DNA from 3 places in the Priestia sp. P5 genome. Region 2 is predicted to be linked to each of the others. Evidence: riboswitches for the same ligand, from Rfam matches in the RefSeq annotation. Region 2 holds a riboswitch; each other region holds the start of a gene.
What was found. Region 2 has a riboswitch for thiamine pyrophosphate ahead of thiM (hydroxyethylthiazole kinase). Riboswitches for the same ligand answer to the same signal wherever they lie in the genome.

Region 1: it holds a riboswitch for thiamine pyrophosphate, as region 2 does, so the genes downstream of both, MMB69_RS24495 (thiamine phosphate synthase) here and thiM (hydroxyethylthiazole kinase) in region 2, are expected to answer to the same signal.
Region 3: it holds a riboswitch for thiamine pyrophosphate, as region 2 does, so the genes downstream of both, thiT (energy-coupled thiamine transporter ThiT) here and thiM (hydroxyethylthiazole kinase) in region 2, are expected to answer to the same signal.

The regions. Positions count from the first base shown of each region.
Region 1 is NZ_JAKWFJ010000005.1:61,608-65,874, reverse strand. Features, by position in the region: gene MMB69_RS24515 (amino acid ABC transporter substrate-binding protein) at 1-506, opposite strand, end outside; gene MMB69_RS24510 (fluoride efflux transporter FluC) at 848-1,246, shown strand; gene crcB (fluoride efflux transporter CrcB) at 1,247-1,636, shown strand; gene MMB69_RS24500 (hypothetical protein) at 1,684-1,899, shown strand; TPP riboswitch at 2,058-2,159, shown strand; gene MMB69_RS24495 (thiamine phosphate synthase) at 2,281-2,904, shown strand; gene thiO (glycine oxidase ThiO) at 2,888-4,015, shown strand; gene thiS (sulfur carrier protein ThiS) at 4,012-4,215, shown strand; gene MMB69_RS24480 (thiazole synthase) at 4,221-4,267, shown strand, end outside.
Region 2 is NZ_JAKWFJ010000001.1:2,602,928-2,607,194, forward strand. Features, by position in the region: gene MMB69_RS13935 (hypothetical protein) at 1-292, shown strand, start outside; RNA gene ssrS (6S RNA) at 402-579, shown strand; gene MMB69_RS13945 (pyridoxamine 5'-phosphate oxidase family protein) at 727-1,155, shown strand; gene thiE (thiamine phosphate synthase) at 1,184-1,828, opposite strand; gene thiM (hydroxyethylthiazole kinase) at 1,842-2,648, opposite strand; TPP riboswitch at 2,724-2,832, opposite strand; gene MMB69_RS13960 (MFS transporter) at 3,025-4,242, opposite strand.
Region 3 is NZ_JAKWFJ010000001.1:2,195,275-2,199,541, reverse strand. Features, by position in the region: gene MMB69_RS11900 (ethanolamine ammonia-lyase subunit EutB) at 1-156, opposite strand, end outside; gene MMB69_RS11895 (ethanolamine ammonia-lyase reactivating factor EutA) at 183-1,601, opposite strand; gene thiT (energy-coupled thiamine transporter ThiT) at 1,760-2,365, opposite strand; TPP riboswitch at 2,398-2,498, opposite strand; lysine riboswitch at 2,673-2,857, shown strand; gene MMB69_RS11885 (amino acid permease) at 2,960-4,267, shown strand, end outside.

The DNA.
Region 1 (4,267 bases), on a different contig from region 2:
TCTTTATAGTTACTTGTTAATGACTGCGCTGATTTTTTTCCTTTTAAATCTTTAAATGATTTGATATCTTTTTCGTCTTTACGAACAATTAATACAGCGCCTGACTGGATGTATGGATCAGAGAAATCGTATTTCTTTTGACGATCTTCACGAATACCAACTTCATTAGCAATCATGTCAAATCGTTTAGCATCTAATCCAGCAAACATGCCATCCCACTGTGTTTCTTTGAACTCAGCTTTTACGCCAAGACGTTTAGCTACTTCTTGAGCCAATTCTACATCAAACCCAGTTAGCTTTTGTTTGTCATCATGAAAAGTGAACGGAGGGTATGTACCTTCAGTTCCAATTGTTAATACGCCATCTTTTTTCACTTTATTATATAAATCTTCTTGTGAAGATTTATTGTCCCCATTGTTTGCTTCATTTTTTGAGCTAGAACCGCATGCGGCAAGCACAACTGTGAAAGCTAATAGTAGCGACAAAAGTGCAGCAAATTTCTTCATTTTCTAAACCCCCTAGTATTCTGATAGGAAATGATACTCTGTGATACTAAACAAGAACACAGCAAAAGTCAACAAAAAAAACTTATACGATTAATGTGACTTAAAATAAGGGAAATATACCTTCTATACACGGTTTGTCATAAGGATACAGAAAGATTTTAAAATTTGGATTAAGTGGATTTTTAAGGGAGATTCGAGGAGGAAAAAGGAAGTTTCATGCGACGATTTTCTCTTTCATTTTTTCATGACTTTTGGTGCAATAAACATATAGTTAAATGTTAAGGTAGAAATAAATTCCTTATGGTACACTTAAAGAAGAATTTATGAAACGGAGCGATATGATGAAAGCTATAAACTTAATCTCAATTGCTTTTGGTGCTATCGCTGGTACATATGCACGTTATTTGCTGAATCTTTCCTTATTATATACGGGCTATCCAATAGGAACGGTAATCGAAAACCTATTAGGAAGCTTCATACTAGGCCTATTAACAGGATTTTTTGTGTGGAAAAAGCCAAAAGAATGGATAAAGCTTGGGCTAGGAGTTGGCGTGTGCGGCGGTTTTACAACGTATTCAACGTTTGCAGGAGACGTCATTTCCCTCACACAGCACCATTTATTTTGGGGAGCCATTTATGTCATTGTCTCTTTAGTAGGTGGAATCCTTCTTGCCTTAGCAGGCTATCTATGCGGTGAAGAGGCAGGGAAAAATTTAGTGAAAGTACATGAGGTGAAGTAGATGAGCATAGTGAGCTTGGCACTTGGCGGAGCAGCTGGAGGAATATGCCGTTATCTTTTGGGTTTAAAAGTTACAAAAACAGTTTCAAACCCTCCTTTTCCAGTATCAATGCTATTTGTAAACTTGCTCGGTGCGTTTGGCCTTGGTCTTTTTTTCGGTAGTTATTATGGAAAGGTTCCTAGTCATGCTTATGATGATTCAATATTTTTAATGATTGGCATTGGTTTTTTTGGTGCCTTTACCACTTTTTCAACGTTTAGTGTGGAAACCGTACAGTTAATTCGAGAAAAATCTTATCGGAAAATGTTGGCGTACGTGGGGATTTCAGCATTTGGAACAGTTGGTTTATTTACAGTCGGTTTACTGGCAGGAACGTTTTTATTTAAGTAAAGAGAACGTTTCTAGTAGGGAAAAACAAAAAGACGGAGAAGTAGAGAATGGATAGAAAAGCAGAAGTTTGGAAATACATTTTGTTGATTGTAGCTGTTGCAGGTCAGATCATCGGTTTTTTATTTTTATTTATAAATGTTGTGGCGGCATTTATTTTTTACGGTTTTTATATTCTAACTTTTATTATGTTACTCCTGCTGTTTATATGGGATCGGAAAAAGGAAAAAGACAAAGAAGAATTTGACGACTATACCGATTACTAACCATATAAAAAGCAGAATGATGTGGTGCGCTGGGTCTCTTAGTAAAGAAGCTTAAAAGATATATCTATAAAAGGAAGAGAGCCGTAAGAGCATAAAGAGATATTGTATTTACATCTAGTTGTGTTATAATTTTAAGTGCAAAAACAAAATCAATAAATAGCAATCACTAGGGGAGCTTTTTGAAGCTGAGACGAATGTATTTCGGACCCTTTGAACCTGATCTGGTTTGTACCAGCGTAGGGAAGTGGCGATCATGTTTACATAACGATACATGCTAACCACTCTACGTTGTAGAGTGGTTTTTTGTATGTAATAAAGCCCTCTACACAAGATGAAGTGATTGAAATTTCTCTTTATTCTGAACGGAAAGGTTTCGATCATATGGATATTCCTAAATTTCATGTCATTACAACAGATAAGCAGCCAATTGAAGAGGTTCGAGACATTTTAACGGCTATTGAGCCTTTTGCGGGTGCCATTCATATTAGAGAAAAAAAGAAAACGGCAAAGCAGATTCAATGTTTGCTAGAAAGCCTGCCATTTTGTCTCTCTAAAATTATTGTAAATGACCGAGTTGATGTAGCGCATGCTTTAAAAGCAAAAGGCGTACAGCTTGCCTATCATAGTTTAGATGTTTCGTGTGTTAGAGACGCATTTCCTTCTCTTATTGTCGGAAAATCAGTTCACTCTGTGGAAGAAGCTCTAGAAGCTGAAAAAGATGGCGCTCATTATATTCTATACGGACATATTTATTCAACTCATTCAAAAAAAGGATTAAAAAGTCGAGGGATAGCAGCGCTAAAAGAAGTAGTAGACGCTGTGGAGATACCAGTTATTGCGATTGGTGGGATTACACCTGGAAATGCCAAAGAGGTACTGCAAACAGGAGCACACGGTATAGCTGTGATGTCTGGTGCCATGCTTGCGCAAAATCCCCTTGAAGCGATTAAACAATATTCTCATATATGGACATCTGGAGGTGGAGAAAATGAAGCAGCATTATGATGTACTGTTAGTCGGAGGAGGCATAATCAGCTCTTCTATCGCTTATCATTTGTCAAAACAAGGAGCATCAGTGGCCATTCTTGAGCGCAATCAAATTGGTTGTGAAGCTTCAAGTGCAGCCGCTGGTATTTTAGGTGCCCAAGCTGAAATTGATGAAGAAGGTCCTCTTTTAGACCTTGCTATTAAGAGCCGAAGCATGTTTCCTGAGCTGGTGAAGGAACTAAAAGAAAAAACGGCCATCGACGTAGAGCTCATTCAAAAAGGCTTATTAAAAGTCGCTGTAACAGAAGAAGATGCACACGTATTAAAGAAAAAAGCCGCTCAGCACCACCGGTGGGATGAACATGTAAGATGGATCGATGTAAAAGAAGCGCGTTTGTTAGAACCCGGGCTCTCTCCAGACATATACGGAGCCATTACAATACCGGGGGACGGCCAGCTAGCTCCAGCTAAGTTAACGCAAGCTCTTGCTCATGGAGCCTTGTATCACGGAGCAGATGTATTTGAATACTGTGACGTTCATTCTCTTATTATGGAAAATGAAACAGTAAAAGGTATACAGACGTCCAAAGGCTCTTTTTATGGAGAAAAAGTAGTTATTGCAGCAGGCTCATGGGCTAAACGCTTTATTTCTTCTGAACATTTAGGTCAGGTGTTTCCTGTAAAAGGGGAGTGTATTGCTCTGCAAAGTCATAAGCCGCTGCTTTCTAAAACGATTTTTTTAGATGAAGGTTTTTACTTAGTGCCAAAGACTGGTGGAAGAATCGTAATAGGGGCAACTAAGCTAAAGCATGACTTTACCAAGACGGTTTCTGCACAAGGTATTCAATTTTTGCTGAATAAAGCTTCTGCGCTTCTGCCGGCTATTAAAGAAGCCACATTTGAAAAAGCATGGGCAGGTCTTCGTCCACAAACAAATGATGGCTGGCCTTATTTAGGAGAGCATCCTGAAATAGGGAATCTACACATGGCGTTTGGCCACTACCGAAACGGTATTTTATTAAGTGCTGCAACTGGAAAAATTATGGCTGATGCTTTGTTAGGGAAAAAGCCGAATCATTCATTTTTTACATCATTTCAGCTAACTAGAGTAATGGAGGGAGTTCATTGAATCTAATCATTAATGGTAAGACCGTTACTGTTGGAGATGAAATTGAAACGGTTCAGCACTTGTTGCAGGCTCAGAACCTGCACGAACGAGTGGTAATTGTTGAGCTAAACAAGAATATTTTACAAAAAGAAGAACATAGTGATGCAAGTTTAAAAGATGGAGATGCGTTAGAAGTCGTTTCATTTGTAGGAGGAGGATGAAGAGTATGTTAAAAATTGGACAATATACATTTAATTCACGTTTATTATTAGG
Region 2 (4,267 bases):
CATTTCTTCTCGTCTATGGATTGGACTATGCTTAGCACTCACGATTGCAGGTTACGTATACGGACTATCCATAGGTTCAATAAAAGCTTATGGAGATGCTTTTATGCAGTCACAGCTTGTTAGCGTGATGACCGCTGATTTTTTTGTTTTAACGTGGCTTTCTTACTCCGTTATGACAAAAGAAAGGATAGCATCCCGACCTTCCCTTCTCTTATGTTTCATTCCAGTTGCGGGTTCTTTTCTTATTTTGTTACTGCATAACCGCCAAGATATTAGAGAAGAAAAACTTTAAATAAAAGTCTTGCGTTCCATTCATTATTCCGTTATAATCATTTCTTGTACGATGAAAGTTGATTAATTAGAAAACATTTATATATCGGCATTTTATTTACATTTGTTATACATACCTGCGCTGTGCGTATACTCATGTTGTCTTAAACCTTTGAGTGTTAAAAGGGAGCTCAAAATTTAGCTGCAGATAGCACGCCCTTCTTGGGACGCTAAACCCGGCTATGAGGGCACCCACCTAGTAGATCTGGGTATTTAAGACACTTAGGGTTACGGCAGTGCGGGCTTATTTTTTAGTTAGCTGTAGCTAGCTTTTTTTATTTTTTAATTTATTAGTTTACATAATTATTTTATTGTTAACTTATATTTTTTTTAGACATGTATGTTTTATTTATCTTCGATTGAGGAACATAAAAAGTAATAAAGGAGATGGATAAAATGAATGAACAAAAAATTGCTAAAAAAGTAAATGAAGTATTAGAAGGAAATCGTGTAGGAACATTAGCCACAGTTGTAAACAACAAACCCCACTCTCGCTATATGACATTTTTCAGCGATGAAGATGGTATCGCTCTTTACACACCAACAAATATCAATACACATAAGGCAGAAGAAATCGAAGCCAATCCGAACGTGCACGTACTATTAGGCTACAGCGGCGAAGGATATGGTGATCAATACTTAGAATTATCTGGGACAGCTGTTCTTCGTACTGGTGATCAATTAAAAGGACGTATATGGAACAATCACATGAAAGAATGGTTTGACGGTCCAAATGACCCTGAGTATGTTGTTCTGGAAATTACGCCAAACGAAATTCGCTTTATGAATGAAGGCGAAGAAACTCCTCAAACTGTTCAGCTATAATAAAAAAAGCGCACACTGTGCGCTTTTTTTATTTTCCTACCGCTTCTTTCAATTGAGCTGCTTTTTCTTTTGGAGACGCTGCTAAGCTAATCGCGGTAATAATAGAAACGCCATCTGCACCTGCTTCTACTACTTGTTTGGCATTTTCAGGCGTGATGCCACCGATTCCTACAATTGGAAAGTCAATATTCTGGTTTCGCACTTCTTCAATTAATTTTGTACCTTGCACTGCTTTTGCGTCTTTTTTTGTAGAAGTAGGAAAAACAGGTCCCATTCCTACATAATCCGCCCCGTCTTTTATCGCTTGCTGCAGCTCTTGTATATTATGAACAGAGACGCCCACAATTCCTTTTCCTATTTTTTCTCGAACAATATGAGCTTTTTCATCTTCTTGTCCAATATGAACGCCATCTGCTTGTAAACGGATCGCTAAGTCAAGATCATCATTCACAACAAAAGGAACGTTGTGCTGCTGACAAATTTGCTGAAGTTCCTTCGCCAGCTGATATTTCGCTTCTCCTGTTAGGGCACCTTCGCCTTTTTCACGGAATTGAAACACGGTAACGCCGCCTTGAATTGCTTCTTTCAACACTTCTTTCGGATCTTTTGTACAGTTAGTGCTGCCCATTATAAAATAAACTGGCAGCAGCTTTTTGATTTCTTCGTTTGTCATTTTCCGGCTCCTTTTAACGTTGATGTACTCTTGCATATGATTCAATATCCTGCCCAGATAAAAGATGAAGCTGATTTAACAGCTCAATTTGAAAGCTCCCCGGCCCTTCTTCACCTTTTTTCGCTGCGGCGATTTCACCTGCCACTCCGTAAAAACTTAAAGCAGCAACGCTTGCCTCGACATATTCTTTTTCTACAGCGGCGAAAGCTCCTATAATTGATGTTAGCAGACATCCAGTACCCGTCACTTTCGTAAATAACGGGTGACCGTTGTCTACTGTATACGTTGTGTTTCCATCCGTGATTACATCTTGTTTACCCGTAATAACAATCACTGTACCTAATTTGTTCGCTGCTTTCTCAGCAAGTTCAATGACGTCTCCTTGTCCTTCTAATGAATCAACGCCTTTAATGAGCCATGACTCGCCTACTACATTCGCAACTTCAGCAGCGTTACCACGAATAACTGCAATATTTAATTCTTCTACAAGCTGACGTGCTACTTCTGTACGAAACGGTGTTGCTCCGGCTCCTACAGGATCGAAAATAACCGGCACGCCATTTTCATTTGCTGATTTTCCTGCTATTCTCATCGCTTCTACTTCTTGAGCCGTCAGTGTACCCATATTTAAGACAAGCGCTCCGGCGATTCGTGCCATGTCAGCCACTTCTTCCTTCGCATAAGCCATAACAGGTGAAGCTCCTAGTGCAAGCAGTCCATTTGCAGTAAAATTGGTTACCACGACATTCGTAATATTATGAACAAGTGGACTTGTATCTCTTACTTTTTCTAATTGAGCTGAAATTTTACTAATATCCATATTCTCTCACTCTTTTCATTTAGTTTTAACACTGCAAAAAAAAGACAAAAAAGCACCTTGCATGCGCAAAGTGCTTTGGTATGTACTCACATTCCCTGCGCTGGCATTATCCAACAGGTTCAAATGGTCAACAGGCGCCCCTGTACTCTCAGCCTGCCCCGCGCAAGCTCCCATACTATTCTTGTTACGTTTAAAGTTTACTATTAACCTTTTTTATTTGCAACCATTTCACTGTTTTGCCGATAAAATAAAGCTTCGCTATAGGCTGAGTGGTGTTGTAAATCTTACAGCTTTACTAAAAGCATCATTGAAAGACCTCCAGTAAGCTACTGGAGGTCTTTTATCCCCTAAAAATTCTATCATTTTTTCCTTCTCGTTATTTCTCTTGAATCGCTTGATTTCTCACAGCTGTTTTTCGGTCCTTCCCTGCTCTTAAAGATAAAAGAAAACAAAGCAGCAGTACAAGTGCAGCTGATACGTACGGGTAATTAATGTTTATATCAAAGAGAAAGCCTGCTACAACGGGTCCAATAATATTCCCAAGACTTGTATAAGCAGAATTTAGTCCGGCTACGTACCCTTGGTCGTCTTGTGCCATCATCGACATTTGCGTGCTGATTGCCGGACGTAAAATATCTGTTGCTAAAAAGACGATAAATGTTACAACAATAATAAGCCAGTACGTGTGCACAAATAGCGTAAGTAAAATAAAAAGTCCCGTCATCATCAAGCAAAACGAAATCACTCTTTTTTCACCGAACTTATTTAAAATCCATCCAAAAATCGTAACCTGCACAACAGCCCCTGCAATAGAGCCAAACGTAATAACAAACGCAATATCTTTTGGCGTAAAGCTAAATTTATGATCAACAAATAGTGAAAAAATTGTTTCATAATTGGATAATCCAAACGATGTCACAAAAACGATAATTAAACTTAAAAAATAAGGTTCTTTATAAGAATTCATAAGCTGCAGTAGCAGCCGATCTTCTTTTGGATTCTCATTGTTTGAAACAGCAGGATTTTGTACAGGACGAGACTCTGGCAAAACAAGAAGCGTAATCACTGCAGCCAAGCCTCCTGCTACTGCGGCCATATAAAATGGCACGCGCATGCCGTATTCAGCTAAAAAGCCTCCGATACCGGGCCCAATAATAAATCCTGTTGTAATCGCCGCCGTCACATAGCCCATTCCTTTAGCACGTTCTTTAGCAGACGTCACGTCCGCTGTATAGGCCATAACAGCAGGCATAATGAGCGCGGCCCCGACCCCGCCTAACATTCTCGATACAAATAATAAAAGAGGCGTACTCACTGAACCAAAGAACCATTCAGACAAGGCAAAAACAATCATTCCCGCTACAATAATTTTCTTTCTCCCTAACGAATCTGATAACCGCCCTGCTAAAGGTGAAAACAGAAATTGAGTTAGTGAAAACACCGCTACTAAAAGCCCCATCACGCTTCCGTTGATATGAAGCTCTGTCATATATGTTGGCATAATTGGAATAACGAGACCAATTCCTGTAAAAATAATAAAAATATTTAGCATGAGCAGCAAAATCGCCGCTCGATTTCTTAACAATAATGACATATAAACCTCCTGATTAAAAAATACT
Region 3 (4,267 bases), 410 kb from region 2:
CGCTAGAACTTGCTTTGCTGCCATTCGTTCTTTCATTGATTCAGCGCTAACTCCCGCTAGCTGATCTCCAGAACGCTCTTCGTTTGCTTTGGCCATAATTTCTTTTAAGCTATAAAATGAAAATGTTTCTCCTAACAATCGTGTAGTTTTAAACATCTTTTCCTCCTTAGATATTTAATAGATTATGATGAAAAAGCGAGCGTTTTAACGGAAACGGAGATCGCCTCTCCAGCTACTGGTAACCCTAGATCAATGTAATCTCCGTGTGTAAAATCAATTTGATCTAAACAAATAATTTCTAACTCTTTGCTCTGTTTAGCTAATGCTTGTCCTAAGGCTTTTGCAATATCTTGTTCGCATAGAACAACGAGGCACTTAGCTCCCTTAAAACAAGCAATAAATTCAGCGCTTATTACTTTTGCTAATTCTTGAAGCATCTTATAGCTGCAGTAAGGAAAATGAGATAAAGCAATAGCAGCGGGGGGATCTTCTGCACTGAAAATAGTTGAAGCCTGCATACATGACGCCCGAGCTCTTTCTTGAAACAGCTGCGGATTCCACGTCTCTTCTTGCTGAACGGGTATCTCTATAATCGGAATATTTTTTAGCGGCAGCCGCTTCGACCCAATGTATACGGTTGATCCGCTAACTTCTGTATTTTGCATACCAGCACCAATTACAGTAGCGCGCGTTGTCTCAGCGGCTTGAGATATTTGGATGGATTGAAAATGATATGCTAGAAGCGGACCAATGTCTCCATGTATGGCCACTTCTTTCACGGTTTTTGGCTTTTGCTTCTCCATCATTGCTCCTACTCCTCCTGAAACCATGATCGTTTCGGGGTGTATAGAAGATCTTGTATGAGGAGAAACAAGCAGCGTGGAATTTTGATTCAGCACTTTTACATATTTCACGGTTTCTTCAGCTAGTAATTGACAGATAGACGAAAGCTTTTCAAATGTTGCTTTTTCACCTTCTCGTAGTGTTAAAGAATTATTTTTTAAAAATTCAGTTAAATAAGGTGAAATGTAGGTTACAGCACCGTCTGAATTCAGCCGAATTAATCTCCCACCTACATGCAGTGTGAACGTTTCTATCACTTTTCCATTTTGACATAAAGCGATGTTAGCAGTGCCTCCTCCTACATCAATATTGGCAATTACTGCATTTGTTTCAGCAGAACGTTCGATTGCTCCCGATCCTTTTGCTGCTAATATTCCTTCCAAGTCAGCGCCGGCTGTTGCAACAACAAAATCCCCAGCATGTTCGGCTAGATAGTGAACGATACTTTCTGCATTTTGCTTTCTAGCCGTTTCTCCTGTAATGATCACAGCACCTGCCTCCACTTGATCTAAGGAGATTCCTGCATTCTTATACTCTTGTTCTAGTAGTACCGTTAATCTTTGAACATCGATTTCAACATCGTTTAGCATAGGGGTGGTATAGATAGAACTTGCATACGTTACGCGACGATCAATAATTTGACAGCCTGGCAGCGTAAACTGATTTTGTTGATTTGCTATTAACAGCTTGCTTACAACCAGCTTTGTTGTGCTTGTTCCAATATCTAAACCTATGCTCGTGATCCATTTCTGTAGCATGCTATCAATCCCTTATCTCGTTTGAATATGGTGATTATCATAAAACAGTTTTTTGAATATTTCACTAACTATGTTATCAAACCTGACACATTTTCGTGTAAACAAAGGTGACAAATGACAAAAAAAAGACTAAACCTTGGTAGATTTAGCCTTTTTTATTATGAGTGTGATTTAGTTACAATCATTCTTGATGCCGATGGGATTAATAGTGAAAGGATAATTAGACATGATAGCAACGACCCAATCATCGAAATCCCGTTTATCGAGAAAGAATACCATAGAATAGGCATTCCTTTTGGGGCAGCAAATCCCCAAAATATTAAGCCTGCAATGAAATGGCAAAAATAACGAGCAAAACTTCCTATAATTAAAGATAAGATAATAAAAAAGAAAGCTTTTGATCTTTGATTATTAGCTAAGTATCCTTTAATAGAACTAGAGAAAATCCCGCCAAATCCAATAAAGGTAACAGCGATAATATACTCTATAAAAGCTTGCAATGGGGTTAAAATATATGCATTTCCTAAAGCTAATTGCAATATTCCCCATAAAAATCCGGATAAAGCTCCTCCTTTGACTCCCCATCGAAAGCACATAATAAAAATAGGAACCATAGAGAACGAAATGCTTACGCCTATTGCAATTTTTATAGAAGGTAAAAGATCAATTAAAAAAGCCAATGCTGCAAAAATAGCTATTTCAATTTTAGCCTGTAAAGGTAATGCTTTATTCACGTTTCTCACTCCTGTTTTTGAATCATTCATATCAAACGGTTTACACAGGAGTAAGCAAATATATGCTACTATTCCCACATTCCTACGCTAGCGTTAACTAACAGGTTCTAAGGGTCTGAACAATTTGTTCACTCTCAGCACGTCGGCTCCCCCTGTGGTACGTTCGGATATTTATGTAGTATTATGACAACACTCATTATACCATATGTAACAAAATAGATTCGAGAGATTTCAAAGATGTTTCTATTTTCTGAATCTATTTTTTATAATGACAATCGTTTTAGTATTTGTTATACTTCTTTTATGTCAAATGAATATAAAAAACCCTCATCCTAATCGATGAGGTAGAGGTCGCAGTTTTTAATAGTAAAGTAACGGAAATGCAGAGAACATTGAGGATGTTGCTTGAAAGGAAAAATTGCCGAAGTTTAGATCACTTCTCGGTTGATTTAAGCTGGGGCTGTCTCCGAACAGGAACAGAACTGTCACATCATGCGAGTGATGTGAAGAGCTATCTTCACGGAAGGTTGACGCGGTTTTCAGATTTAAAAGCGCGCACATATACTGCGGGCTTTTTTTATGTTATCCCGTCTCTTTCCGTACATTCGAAAGGAGTATTTATCTATGCAAGAGCAGCAAGAATTAAAACGTGGGTTGAAATCTCGCCACTTAACGATGATTTCATTAGGAGGAGCCATCGGAACCGGCTTATTCCTAGCAAGTGGTGGAGCAATTCACACAGCAGGACCTGGGGGAGCGCTTTTAGCTTACGCTATTATTGGTGTCATGGTTTACTTTTTGATGACCAGCCTGGCGGAGCTCGCAGCTTATATGCCTGAAGCTGGTTCGTTTAGTACGTATGCGTCTCGATTTGTAGATCCATCCTTTGGTTTCGCTCTCGGCTGGAACTATTGGTACAACTGGGCTATTACAATTGCAGCTGAATTATCTGCTGGAGCCCTTATTATGAAATTTTGGTTCCCGAACTCTTCTTCTATTTTATGGAGTGCCCTGTTTTTATTAATTATGTTTGGGCTTAACTACCTTTCTGTAAAAGGATTTGGCGAATCTGAATTTTGGTTTTCATTAATTAAAGTAGTAACGGTTATCATCTTTTTAGTTATTGGTATTATGATGATTTTTGGTATCTTTAACAATGAAGCGCCAGGTTTTAAAAACTTCACGCTTGGTGATGGACCGATTCACGGTGGATTCTTTACTGTCTTAGGTATTTTTATGGCTGCTGGTTTTTCATTCCAAGGAACAGAGTTGCTTGGGGTCGCGGCTGGAGAAAGTGAAGATCCGGAAAAAACGGTTCCTCGCGCAGTTAAACAAGTCTTCTGGCGCATCTTGTTATTTTATATTTTAGCTATTTTTGTTATTGGAATGCTTATTCCATACACAGCGGATTCATTAGCAAGCGATGATGTGCGGGTAAGTCCGTTTACTCTAATATTCGAACGAGCAGGTCTGGCGTTTGCGGCATCGGCTATCAATGCCGTTATTTTAACAGCCGTTTTATCTGCTGGTAACTCAGGTATGTATGCTTCTACGCGTATGCTGTGGAACTTAGCGAAAGATGGAAAAGCACCAAGGTTCTTAGCAAAAGTGAATAAACGAGGCGTTCCAGTTAATGCCTTAATCGCAACGGCACTTGTCGGTACACTTGCATTTGGTGCTTCATTTTTTGGAGACGGTGCGGTATACACATGGTTACTTAACGCTTCTGGTATGTCTGGTTTTATTGCTTGGTTAGGAATTGCAATCAGCCACTATCGTTTTAGAAGAGCTTTTGTTGCCCAAGGTCATGCTTTGAGTGAACTTCCATATCATGCAAAACTTTTCCCGTTTGGTCCTATCTTTGCCTTTATTTTATGTGCTGTTGTTATTTTAGGTCAAAACTATTCGGCGTTTATGGGTGATTCGATTGAC